2 regions of the Xylanivirga thermophila genome follow, and region 2 is predicted to be linked to the other one. Evidence: a T-box and tRNA genes for the amino acid it is inferred to sense, from the RefSeq annotation. Region 2 holds a T-box; the other holds one or more tRNA genes.
The links. A T-box is a leader RNA that pairs with one kind of tRNA and senses whether it is charged. The one in region 2 lies ahead of serS (serine--tRNA ligase), so its partner is inferred to be a tRNA-Ser.

Region 1 (9,021 bases), on a different contig from region 2:
TTGAAATTCATGAAATAATAGATAAGGCTGAAAGGGAGCTCAGCGAAAATCTAGGATTACATTTAGTTATTCATATGGATCCCGTTTCTATAGAAACAAAAGAGATTATAGAAACAAAAAATGAAATTGAAAAAATAATTAAAGATAATGAATTAATAAATTCCATACATGATTTTAGAATAGTTGGCAAGGGAGACAAAAAGAATCTTATCTTTGATATTGTTGTAGATGCATATAAATTGAATACTCCCGCCATGGAAGAACAACTTAAAACTGATATTTGTCAAGCTGTAAAAAAGGTCAATCCCCACTACAATTGTATTATAACAATAGATAAAGAATTTTAGAATATGTGACTAATATAAAAACAGGAGTGATTAAATTACTCCTGTTTTTATATTAACTCTCTTTTGACCGTTTCACAATAAATCCGCCAATCATATTACCAGCCAATGCTACAATAGCATATTCTATTGTATAAATCCAAGCACTACTATTATAATATATAAAAATAGTTGGTATAAAGATAACTCCTACAATCAGTACAAAAATCAAATTTAAACCATTTTTTATGCCATAAAACAATGATACTATAAAACAGATAATAGGTATAGCTATTAATAATATTAGCATAAAGCTCCCTGTATCCTTACCTAGCAGAGGCAACATATAAAAAGCCATTGCGCAAATTAATAGATAAGGTAACATTTTCCCAATTTTATCCATCTAAAGCCTCCCCCACTAATTGTTAATAGTTAGATAATAAATTCATACGTTTAGTATATATTATTTTTAGTATAATGTATATAAACAACAAATCTTATTTAAAATCCACTTTTCTCATATATAAACAGTATATGAACAGCTAAAAATAGCATACTAAAAATATATTATATAGGGAGATGTGTATTATGCCAAAAAATATAATTATGTTTTTAGTTGGACTTTTATTATCCACAGGATTGGTATATAATGCAAACAATATACATCATATTTATACCAATACTTCCGAAATTATAAATAGCGATGCATCGATATTTGAAAAATCCATAGACTATGAAACCAATAATCTAGAATTAGATATAAAAATACCCGTAGTACGAGGATTAAAAAATAAAAAAATTGAACAAAACTTAAACAGAAAAATAAGGAAGGATATATTGCACTTTAAAAAAGAAATAGAGGATAAGGCAAATAAAGATATATACAGTAATATTCATTATGAAGCAGTAACTTCTTATGAAGTACCTTTTCAAAGTGATAATATAATAAGTATTACAATATTATTCTATGAATATACGGGTGGAAATCACGGTGTTTCCAAAAAAGCAGCCTATAACTTTGATTTAAATACGGGAGAAGAGATAACACTAAAGAGTATATTTATAGATGGAATTGGCTATAAGGAAATAATAAATAACGAAATAGAAAAGCAAATCTCTCAATGCAAGGACACAAGCTTTTTTACTGGAGAAGATGGTTTTACAGGTATACACTATGATCAAGCCTTTTATTTTAAAGATGATAGCATCATAATATATTTTGAACTATATGATATTGCTCCCTATTCATCCGGAATACCAGAATTTAAGATCCCCTTAAGACTCCTGAAAGACATTATACTGCCAGAATACCTGGCAGTATAATGTCTTTAAAAAGCTTTCTCCATTCACTGTAAATTTGGCGGAGAGTCAGGGATTCGAACCCTGGGTCGGCTCATCACCGACACGAAATTTCGAGTTTCGCACCTTCAACCACTCGGACAACTCTCCATATAGTACTCATTATAGTATATGACAATTTTTTTAGCAACAAACAAATTCAGCCTCTTCTTAAACGCTTTTGTCTAAAAAAATTTTGCATAAGCTCTCTGCATTCGTCTTCAAGTATACCTTGTATTACTTCTACCCTATGATTAAATCTATTATCCGTTACTAGATCATATAAGCTACCAACACAGCCACCTTTTGGATCCCATGCTCCAAAGATTAAATTTTCTAACCTTGATTGTATCATAGCACCAGCACACATAGCACATGGCTCAATGGTAACATACAAAGAACATCCAGTAAGTCGCCAGCTTTTAAGATTCTTAGAAGCCTCACGTATGGCAATTATTTCAGCGTGTAAAGTAGGATCCTGATGACTCTCTCGCAGATTATAGCCTCTACCTATTACCAGTCCATCCTTTACTACCACAGCACCTATTGGTACCTCATCTCGTGAATAAGCCTTCTGAGCTTCATAGATAGCCTGCCTCATGAAATCTTCATGTAGCACTATATTCTCACAACCTCAATTAAAATAATTTAAATTTAAGCATAAAATGGTGCACCCGAAGGGATTCGAACCCCTGACACCTGGTTTAGGAAACCAGTGCTCTATCCTACTGAGCTACGGGTGCACAGATAAATACTTTAGACAGCTTTTTTATTATAAGCTAAAATTACAGATTTGTCAAATGTATTTTTTATTATAATACCGTTGTTAGAGAGTTAACTCTCTAACAACGGTGATTGTTTTCATCTTAAGCTTTTAATCCATCAATTAAAATATGCAGACTCCTTAAATATAGCTGAAAATTCGAGTCTTTATAGAATGAAACCTTTGACCATAATGATTCAAGAAGATTATACAATGTAGAAGACATGCTCTCTGCATCCACATCCTTTATCTCCTTTTTTTGCATTCCCTCATTCAAAAGTGGCAAAAATAGCTGTCTGAAGCTTTCTATTCTATCAGCTATTCCATTTAGGCGATTTTGCTTCTTCATCTTCATGATCACCCTAATATCCAGAAGTATACGTATTTTATATTTTTCATCTTGATATTGGGTGACAAAATGCCCAAATATGGTCTTTATCTTATCCACTGCCGTCAAATCCGATTGATTGAGGATAGGTCTGCATTCATCTTCTATATCGTCTAAAACCTTTTTGACTACTTCAGCAAATATCTCATCCTTGTTTTTAAAATATTGATATAAGCTCGTTCTAGCCATGCCGCATTGAGATGCAACATCTGACAGACTAGTATAATGGTAACCTTTTTGGCCAAACACTACCATAGCCTGATCTATTATTTGCTCCCTCATTAAATCATAATCTACAATCTTAGGCAATAGGCACCCCCCCATTAATAAAAAATATATTATATAACATATATAATGGGTGCAAAGCAACGCCTTACACCCATATAAAACTTACTTATCTAGCAGTCTGTGCTTCCTTTTCAGCCTTTGCTTTTTGGCTTTCTTCCCATAATCTATCAGCTGTCTCTGCCCATTCTTTTGATATATCCTGGCATTTATCGGTTAAATCAACTACATCCTCTTCATCTAGGAACTGGGTAGACTTAGCACCTGACTTTATTACCATTTCCTTTAGCTCATTTGGATTGTCAAGCAATGGACAAGGTCTCAAATGGTTTTGGTTAAATGGCTGTCTCTCCTTATACTGTTGGAATAGAGGAGACTGTAAAGCCTCAATTAAAGTTCCCTCTTTGATATTGACATTTGAATAATGGATAAATGCACAAGGTTCAACATCACCATTTGAATTTATATGCAAGTAGTTACGCCCGCCTGCAATACATCCATTTACATACTCACCATCATTCCAGAAATCCATTAAGAATATGGGTTTTGTCTTCCTCATTTTACGTATTTGATGATACATAAATTCTCTCTGCTCTGGTCTTGCAAGTAACTCAGGAACAGCATCTTTACCAAGTGGCATATAGGTAAAGTACCATCCAAACAGACAGCCCTTTTCAATCATAAAATCTACGTATTCTTCAGAACCAACTGAGTCTATGTTCTTGCTGTGATAGCAAGCTGAAAATCCAAATCCACAGCCATGTTCCTTTAGAATATCCATAGCCTTCATAACTTTTTGATAGCAGCCGTCTCCACGTCTTAAGTCATTTTCTTTCTCAAAGCCTTCTACACTTATGGCAAGCAAGAAGTTACCTACCCTTGCTAATTCTTTTGCAAATTCTTCATCTACCAAAGTAGCATTGGTAAATGCCAAGAACATACAATCGTCATGTTTCTCGGCCAATTTTATAAGATCCTTTTTACGTACTAAGGGCTCACCGCCTGAGAATATATACATATATATACCTAGATCTTTGCCCTGTGTTATTATGCTGTCAAGGGTATCATTGTCCATTGATGCACCTTTATCATATTCAGCAGCCCAGCAACCTGTACACTTTAAGTTACATGCAGTAGTAGGATCCATCAAAATAGCCCATGGCACATTGCAATCATATTTTTCTTTCATCTTTGCTGCATAAGGTAAACCAATAATACCAGAGTTAACAATATAGTTAACCAGGAACTTCTTTCTTACATTAGGATCAATCTCTGTGAATATCCTCTGAGTCAGCTTGTTCCAGTTATTCTCCGGATCTGCAGCGATTTCTCTAAATGCCTCTACTGAACGTTTATGGTTTTCCTGTATAACTAACTTTCCTGCCCAATCTACTAATTTGGGAAAATTCTTCATTGGGTCTTTTTCCATATATTTAAGACCCTCATTAATGGCCATATTGCCAAAAAACTGTTTTCCTGTTTTCATTATGAAACCCCCTCAAAAATTTAGGTAATATGTATTATGTAGTAAAAATAAAAAAATTATGCACTTATTCTGACACCAGCGTCGAAATAAGATTAAAACAAAAATCTATGTCGACAATGATGTCAATATTATTATAGCATATGGTATAGCCTTGTCAATCTTTTTTATAATTTTTGGTGTAATTCCATGTATAATTTATCTTTTTAGGAATATAAAACATAAATACAAATACTGTTATGCCCATTATAAAGGATATTAGATACAATAATTGGAAATTGCTGTACTCGTAGACTGCATTTTGTATCCTAGGAAGGCTATTCATTATTTTATTACCTATTATAGGACCTAATATGGTACTTATACCATGCGCTGCGCCATACCAACCTTCATATAGCGTTTTGTTAGATTCTGGAATTAAATCATATCTATAGGTTACTATTGATATATTAAATCCACTATTGCCAATACCCGCAATAACAGATGATAGAAACAATAAAAAATAAGTTTTTGTAGTTAGAAAATTATATATAAAAAATTCAAATAAAACAATAATACCCGTAATGCCTAATACAAATTGTATTCCTTTTTTTTCTTCCACTCTTCCCCAAAACTTGGTGCATGCAATCATAGCTATATAGTTTAGTACATTTACAAAGGATATAAAACTATAGCTAAGCTTAAGATATCTTATATGGTATAGGGATGTAAAAGAACTGGATATTGTGAGACTTAAAAAAAATAAAAATACAAACAACAAAAATTTACTATACTCAGCATCCTTTAATGGTGACAAAAATTGAGAAAACTTTATAGTATGCTCCTTATTTACTCTATTCGGAGGTTCCTCTGTCCTGGATAATAATATGGCATCTATTAATGATAGAATCAAGCTCACCATAAAAACCGTCAAAAAACCTACATAGTTTTTATTAAATCTATCAAGCAAAGTTCCCATCAAAATTGTAGTTATGGTAAATGATATTCGCAAATAGAACATACGAGCATATATATAGTTGGCCCTTTTTTTAGCAGGCACCAAACTAAACATCCACACAGTTACCCCGGTACTATATATACCCCAAAGTATATTCCCTATAATTACCATGCTAGCAGCAAGCATGACTGCTATTTTTGTATTTTTAAAAATAAGCGGTAAAAATACAATAGAGCAAATAAAGATTCTAGACATTACATCTAAAGTAATGAGAAGATTTTTCCTATATTCCATTCTTTCATAGATAACTGAAGAAAATACCGATATAATAAGAGCCCAAGACGGTGCATTATTGATAATACCTATTAAAAAATCAGACGCACCTAGATGTATCATATAGCCTGACATGAATACACCCGTTGTCAAAATTATAGCAGCGTTTATCAAAATACCATCTAATATAAAGTATATTTGACTTTTTCTATATGGACCACTGCATGAACTAAATAAAACAGGTCTTTTAATCGTAAAAATCCCCCCATTCCCTAAATATAATATTATCGTCAAATCATTATAACATAAACAATAAAGGCTTTTCATCCCTTCTATAGTTCCTTTATACCTGATAAAGCATAATAGCTGCTCTATACATATCTAAATGACTAAATATATCATTCTACGTCCTATTAGCCTTTTAATATTATTTTATAAAACAACTTATTGACAATTAAAATCATTGCGATATAATTATTTAGTACACTAATGTTTAGTATGCTAAATAATTATGGATATTTAAAATTAATATATTGGAGGTGTGTATAGATCCCATGTTAGATCAAAGTATAAATATTGCATTTATGATAAGAGAAATATACACGACATTGTACAATAATATTGGGAAAGAGTTTAGTAAACTTGAACTTACTGTTCCCCAAGTTTTCGTAATGGATTTATTATATAGACATAAAAAACTCAAGGTAAACGAGATAAGCTCAGAAGTAAACCTTACCAATGCTACAGTTTCTGGTATTCTTGACCGACTGGAAAAACAACATATGATAACAAGAACAAGGGGCGAAAAAGATAAAAGAGTGGTTTATATAGAGCTTACAGAGCATGGCAATGAATTAGCAGAAAGTTTTAAAGTACTTATAAACAATTACTTTACTTCTTTATTTGCAGATTGCACCATTGAGGATATGGAAAATATAATCACTAACCTATCATTGCTAAAAGATATAATAAATAAACAAGGAGGACAATAAATATGAAATCTATAATGGAAACAACATTCAATATTTTATATCTTATAATAATATGGTACTTAGTTATCAAAATGTATACTAATAAGTCAAAGGTGAGCAATTCCAACAAAGAGGTTGCCAGTATATTTGCCCTTGCATTTTTGTTTTTGGCAATAGGAGATACAGGACATGTGGGATTTAGGGTGTTAGCCTATATAAATGGAGGTTTGGAACAAAATTCTGCCCTCCTTGGATATGGAAAACTGGCAACATCCATAACAGTAACCATTTTTTATGCTTGCGTAGTAGAAATGTGGCGAAGGCGATACAATAAACCAAATAATAGTTTGATTTATGCATTATTTGGCCTATCAGCAATAAGAATAGTCATAATGCTTTTACCAGGCAACGAATGGACTAGTGCAGAGCCCCCTTTTACATGGGAAATACTAAGAAATATTCCCCTCATGATAGTGGGGTTATGTATGGCATTTCTTTTGATACATGACGCTAAGAAGGCAAATGATAAGACATTCCAATGGATAGGCATCACGATTCTTATATCCTATGCATTCTATATACCAGTAATACTTTTTGCAAGAAATATACCTGCAATAGGCTTTTTGATGATTCCAAAGACTATAGCTTATCTGGCTGCCGCTTTTATAGGATATAAAGGACTATATAATGTATAAAATATAATTTTTATAGTTACATTCTATGATATAGTGTTTATATAATTATTTGCTAAAGTTTAAATTGAAAGGAAGGTATATCATAGGATGAAGAAATTGTGGAGGGAGTTTAAGGAATTTGCAGTTAAGGGCAATGCCATGGATTTGGCAATAGGAGTTATTATAGGAGGTGCATTTGGCAAGATCGTAAGTTCTCTAGTAAATGATATACTGATGCCCCTTCTAGGATTACTCCTTGGAGGCATAGATTTTACTAGTTTACAGGTAGACTTTGGGGAAACAGCTATAAAATATGGGGCCTTTATTCAAAGCATAATAGACTTTTTAATAATTTCATTAACAATATTCATAATAACAAAAACCATTAACAGGGTAAAGGAAGAGCACCTACACCAGGAAGCAGAAGCTACTCCCGCCCCTCCCGCTATTTCCAATGAAGAAAAATTACTTATGGAAATCCGAGATCTATTAAAAGAAAAGGCTTAATTCTATATACTAGAAATCACCCTATTTTATATCTATAAAATAGGGTGATTTTATTACTCATTACTTTCCAAGCTTAAGTTTTGCCAGTGCATCTGCAAGGGCAGTATTTATAGGTTCATTATCTTCTTTTCGCTGTTCTTTCATATATCTTGCTACTTCCCTCTTTGAAGCTACATCCTTTGCTTCCTTCCGCCTTTCATTGAATACAGACAACTTTTCCCTAAATCCACAACTGCATACAAAAATCTGCCCATCGCCCTCACCACGAAGTTCCATCCTCTTATGGCAATTTGGACATCTTGCATTGGTTATCCTTGAAATGCTTTTTCTATATCCACACTCCCTATCTTGACAGATTAGCATTTTCCCTTTCTTGGTATTAACCTCCAACATATATTTACCACACTCTGGACATTTATTTCCCGTAATATTATCGTGTCTAAATTTGCTATCGCTATTTTTTATTTCCCTTACAATAGCCTTGGTATAGTCCTTCATCTCAGCTATAAAATCATCCTTATTAAGTAAACCCTTTGATATAAGAGATAGCTTTTGCTCCCATTCAGCTGTTAGTACTGGAGATTTTAGATCATCCGGTACCAGTTCTAAGAGTTGTCTACCTTTGGAAGTAGTATATATGCTCTTCCCCCGTTTTTCTATAAGGAATGAATTAAACAGTTTTTCTATAATATCCGCCCTAGTAGCTACAGTCCCAAGCCCTCCCGTTTCCTCAATAATCTTTATAAGGGTCTTCTTTTCTCCCTGCATATACTTCATAGGGTTCTCCATAGCAGATAATAGTGTTGCCTCTGTAAACGGGGCGGGAGGTTTTGTTTCTCCACTAGTCTGCGATATATCTAATACCTTTAAAGCATCACCCTTATCTATATTAGGAAGAGTTTGATCTAATATATCATCTTCCCCTTCTTCATCTTCAAAATTATTATCATATACTTCCTTCCAACCAGGATATAAGACTATTTTGCCCTTAGCGATAAATATTTCACTACCAATCTTGGCCTTTATGGTAGTCTGTTCATACTCAAATGGGGGATACAAAACTGCTAAAAAGCGTTTTA
Region 2 (4,332 bases):
TTTACAAAACCCAAGGCTTTTTAAATTGGAATATATTACCTTGTAATCTTGTCTATACCGCCCATATAAGGTATAAGTTTTTCCGGAATCAAAACCGAGCCATCCTGCTGCTGATAATTCTCTAGTATAGCAGCTACAGTACGCCCTATGGCTACACCAGAACCATTCAATGTATGCAAATATACAGCTTTTCCCTTATCAGAAGGTCTATATTTTATATTTGCCCTCCTTGCTTGAAAATCCTCAAAGTTACTGCATGAGGATATCTCTACATATCTACCATAACTGGGCATCCATACTTCCAAGTCGTAGGTCTTAGCTGAAGAAAATCCCAAATCGCCAGTACACAATGTAACGACTCTATACGGAAGGCCCAAAAGCTTTAATACATCTTCTGCATCCTTTGTAAGCTTTTCAAGCTCTTCATATGAATTTTCAGGCTCTACGAATTTAACCATCTCTACCTTGTTAAATTGATGCTGTCTTATAAGACCTCTAGTATCCCTGCCTGCCGAACCAGCCTCTGCTCTAAAACATGCACTATAGGCAACATGTTTTATTGGAAGTTTTGATCCATCTATTACCTGTTCCCTATACATATTTGTAACTGGTACCTCTGCAGTAGGTATAAGAAAATAGTCAGTCCCTGCTATCTTAAATGCATCTTCCTCAAATTTGGGTAATTGTCCTGTACCCTGCATACTGCGCCTATGCACTATAAATGGTGGGAACACTTCTGTGTAGCCATGCTGTGTAATATGAAGATCCAACATAAAGTTTACTAATGCTCGCTCAAGCCTAGCACCTAACCCCTTATAAAAGGTAAACCTAGCACCCGTAACCTTTGCACCAGTGGCGAAATCTAATATTCCAAGATCTTCCCCTATATCCCAATGGGCTTTAGATTCAAAATCAAACTCCCTTGGATCTCCCCAACGTCTTACCTCTTTATTATCCTCGTCTGAGTTACCAACAGGTACAGATTCATGGGGCATATTAGGAATGGTAAGTACAATAGCCTCCAATTTTTCTTCTATATCCTTTAACTTTTCATCATATTCCTTTATGGTCTTTGAAACTTCCTTCATTTCTTTCATAATAGAGGTCGCATCTTTTTTCTCCCTTTTGAGTTTTGCTATCTCCTGACTTACCGTATTTCTTTTGTTTTTTAGCTGTTCGCTCTCCCCTATATATTTACGTCTCTGCCCATCTAATTCTAAGAATTCTTTTAGATCTACTGTCCCTTTACGGTCTGATAGCATCTTCTCTACCGCTTCATGATTGGAACGAATAAATTTTATATCCAGCATAATAACCCTCCTAACCGAAATTTTTACCAAAATTAAAAAAATCCCATCCCTCTATTATAGGGACGAGAATACACCCGCGTTGCCACCCTTGTTGGGTTAAAACCCCAGCTTCAACCGGCGATAACGGCCCGGCATCCGGTACGGCCTAATATTACTTTCAGCCTACAGCTCCAGGACGGAATATCGATAGTGGTTCTACCGATTTGCACCTGCCATCGGCTCTCTTAGAGAACTCAAACTACCTTAACTTCCCTTCATCACTTTTTTCTTTTAATATATTATACACTATTTTTTAATATATTCAACTATAATCAGAGATTCTCTACCAAATATCCTTTTACTTTCAACGCCTGTTCTATCCTATCCAAAACATCATCGCTATCTGCCTCTATGGTGTGGAGATGTATACCTTCTGTCAGCGATGACAAAGGTTCTGCTTGTTCTTTTTGCATCTTTGCCATAAAGGCTCTAAGATCGCTAGGTGAATTTATCATAAGATCAGCTCTAAACTCTCCATATACTGGATGTTCAATGACTACATCCTTTACACTCCCGCCTAAATCCACAATAGTAGATAGCTCATCCTGTATTTGGCAAGGTTTATGCTTAAGAGCCAAGACCCTAGTATGCCTATCATTAAATTTTTGGGGTAATATATACCCTTGCGGAGTAGCAATTATAACATATCCTGCCGCCCTTAATATGGCTATATCCTGTACTATAACCTGGCGACTAACGCCAAATACCTTGGAAAGGGCAGAACCTGTTATAGGTTTATTATTATTTTGTATAGTCTTTAAGATAGCCTCTCTTCTGCTTTCTGAGTCTATTTTTTATTCTCCTCTCCAGATTACAATCATATGTTTAATAATGCTCTAATCATATTATACTGTAGCAAATTATGGTTTGCAATAAGATTCAAGAGGATTTTATCATTTCCAATCGCCAATAGCTGATGATTATTGAAACTATTATTACATCTGCCATTCTTAACTCCAAATAAACATATGTGTAAAAAAGATAAAATCACCCTCAAATTATAAAGCCACAAACTTTTTTATCCTATCATCTTCGAAATTACTGAAGAACGCTTCTTTGGTGCCTTCCTGCTGAATCTGTCCATCTTCCATAAATATTATCCTATTAGCAACTCTCTTTGCAAAAGTCATATCATGGGTTATGATCAAAATACCCATACTATTATCTGCTAATTTCTCTATTATACCTGCTATTTCCTCCCTTAATTCCGGATCTAAAGCAGAAGTAGGTTCATCTAAACACATGATATTAGGATTTAATGCACAAGCCCTTGCAATAGCTATCCTTTGTTTTTGACCTCCAGAAAGCTCAAATGGATAAGAATCAGCCTTTTCTTCAAGCCCCATGGTCTCTAGTAGTTCTAAAGCCTTATCCCTCGCTTCTTCTTTGGAAACTCCAAAGACATTTATAGGAGCCTCTGTTATGTTTTCCATTACCGACATATGGGGAAATAGGTTATAGTTTTGAAAAACTAGGCCTATTTTTTTTCGTATAGTCTTTATTCCATCAACACTAGCATATATACTTTTGCCACCAAGATCCTTACATAAATAGGATCCGTCAATTTTTATATCACCGCTATCACATTTTTCTAGATTATTTATACATCTGAGGAGCGTTGTTTTTCCAGCTCCCGATGGCCCTATAACCGCCAAGACTTCACCTGAATCCATTCTAAAGCTTATATCTTTTAGTATCTTTTTCTTTCCAAAGCTTTTGTTCAGATTATTTATTTCTAAAAGCATTTCGCTCCTCCTATTCATAATAAGAATATTTTTTCTCCATATTATTAAAAGCTTTAGTAAATATAGCGGTTAACATCAGATAGATAACCGCCACCAAGGCCAATGGAACTAATGAAACATCCCGATTCGAAGCAATTTTCCCAGCCCTCAATAACTCTCCGATCCCTACTACATATACCAATGAAGTATCTTTCACAAGGGTGATTACTTCATTTGCAATGGAAGGTAACACTATCTTGAACATCTGAGGAAGTATTATCCTTTTAAATGTCTTATACGGAGTCAATCCTAAAACCTTAGCTGCCTCATATTGTCCTCTATCAATGGATTCTATACCACCTCTGAATATTTCACCAAAATATGCACCATAGTTCAATACAAAAGCTATAATCACAGCAGTAAATCTATCAAAGGTTACACCTACTATAGGCAACCCAAAAAACACAAACACTATCTGAAGCATTAATGGTGTACCACGCATTACCCATATATAAAATTTAGTTATTGTAGATACAATTTTTATTTTTGATAATCTCCCTATGGCAACAAGCACTCCCAGTGGAATAGATAGTACAAGGGTTATAATAAATATGCCCAGGGTTCCCATAAGTCCATCAATCATAGACGGCAATAAAGTATATATATAGCTGATCATATCATCATCCTCTTACCTTAATCATTTTCTCCAAACCATTTTTTGCAAATTTTATTATAAGTTCCATCCTCTTTCAAATCATCCAAGGCATTGTTAATCGCTTCTAATAATTTCTTATCGCCTTTTCTAAGACCTATCCCATATTCCTCTTCCCCAAAATCCTCTTCGAGAATTTTATAGTCTTTAGGATCCTTTTGTTTGATATAGTATTTTGCAAGAACTTCATCTGCCACAACGGCATCTGCCCGTTTGGCTTCCAAGTCCATGAAAGCTTCATTATTTGTATCAAATAAAACCGGTTCTCCTCCTTTAAAACCCTTTACTATCGAAGGCTCCTTATTTATTGCTTCTAAAGTACTTGAGCCGTTTTGAACTGCTACCCTCTTATCTTTTAAATCTGCCTTGCTTTCTATATCGGATTCAGCCAATGTAATTATTATTTGTTTGTTCTCCAGATAGGCTTGGGTAAAGGAAACCTTTTCTTTTCTTTCTTCTGTGATAGAATAGCCGTTCCAAATTACATCGATATTACCTGAATTTAATTCTGTTTCCTTCATGGACCAATCTATAGGTTGAAATTTTA

Region 1: it has a tRNA-Ser gene. The T-box ahead of serS (serine--tRNA ligase) is inferred to sense a tRNA for this amino acid. The anticodon was not compared.

Annotation. Positions count from the first base shown of each region.
Region 1 covers NZ_RXHQ01000005.1:54,938-63,958, reverse strand. The annotation lists gene EJN67_RS04300 (cation diffusion facilitator family transporter) at 1-347, shown strand, start outside; gene EJN67_RS04295 (hypothetical protein) at 400-726, opposite strand; gene EJN67_RS04290 (DUF3298 and DUF4163 domain-containing protein) at 912-1,646, shown strand; tRNA gene EJN67_RS04285 (tRNA-Ser) at 1,682-1,772, opposite strand; gene tadA (tRNA adenosine(34) deaminase TadA) at 1,822-2,280, opposite strand; tRNA gene EJN67_RS04275 (tRNA-Arg) at 2,328-2,404, opposite strand; gene EJN67_RS04270 (TetR/AcrR family transcriptional regulator) at 2,528-3,121, opposite strand; gene EJN67_RS04265 (radical SAM protein) at 3,207-4,583, opposite strand; gene EJN67_RS04260 (MFS transporter) at 4,738-6,117, opposite strand; gene EJN67_RS04255 (MarR family winged helix-turn-helix transcriptional regulator) at 6,345-6,782, shown strand; gene EJN67_RS04250 (hypothetical protein) at 6,785-7,456, shown strand; gene mscL (large conductance mechanosensitive channel protein MscL) at 7,553-7,942, shown strand; gene EJN67_RS04240 (DNA topoisomerase III) at 8,003-9,021, opposite strand, start outside.
Region 2 covers NZ_RXHQ01000026.1:29,313-33,644, reverse strand. The annotation lists gene serS (serine--tRNA ligase) at 36-1,310, opposite strand; T-box leader at 1,366-1,577, opposite strand; gene EJN67_RS14275 (3H domain-containing protein) at 1,622-1,927, opposite strand; partial or broken gene EJN67_RS14410 (HTH domain-containing protein) at 1,976-2,113, opposite strand; gene EJN67_RS10760 (amino acid ABC transporter ATP-binding protein) at 2,348-3,094, opposite strand; gene EJN67_RS10755 (amino acid ABC transporter permease) at 3,105-3,746, opposite strand; gene EJN67_RS10750 (amino acid ABC transporter substrate-binding protein) at 3,767-4,332, opposite strand, start outside.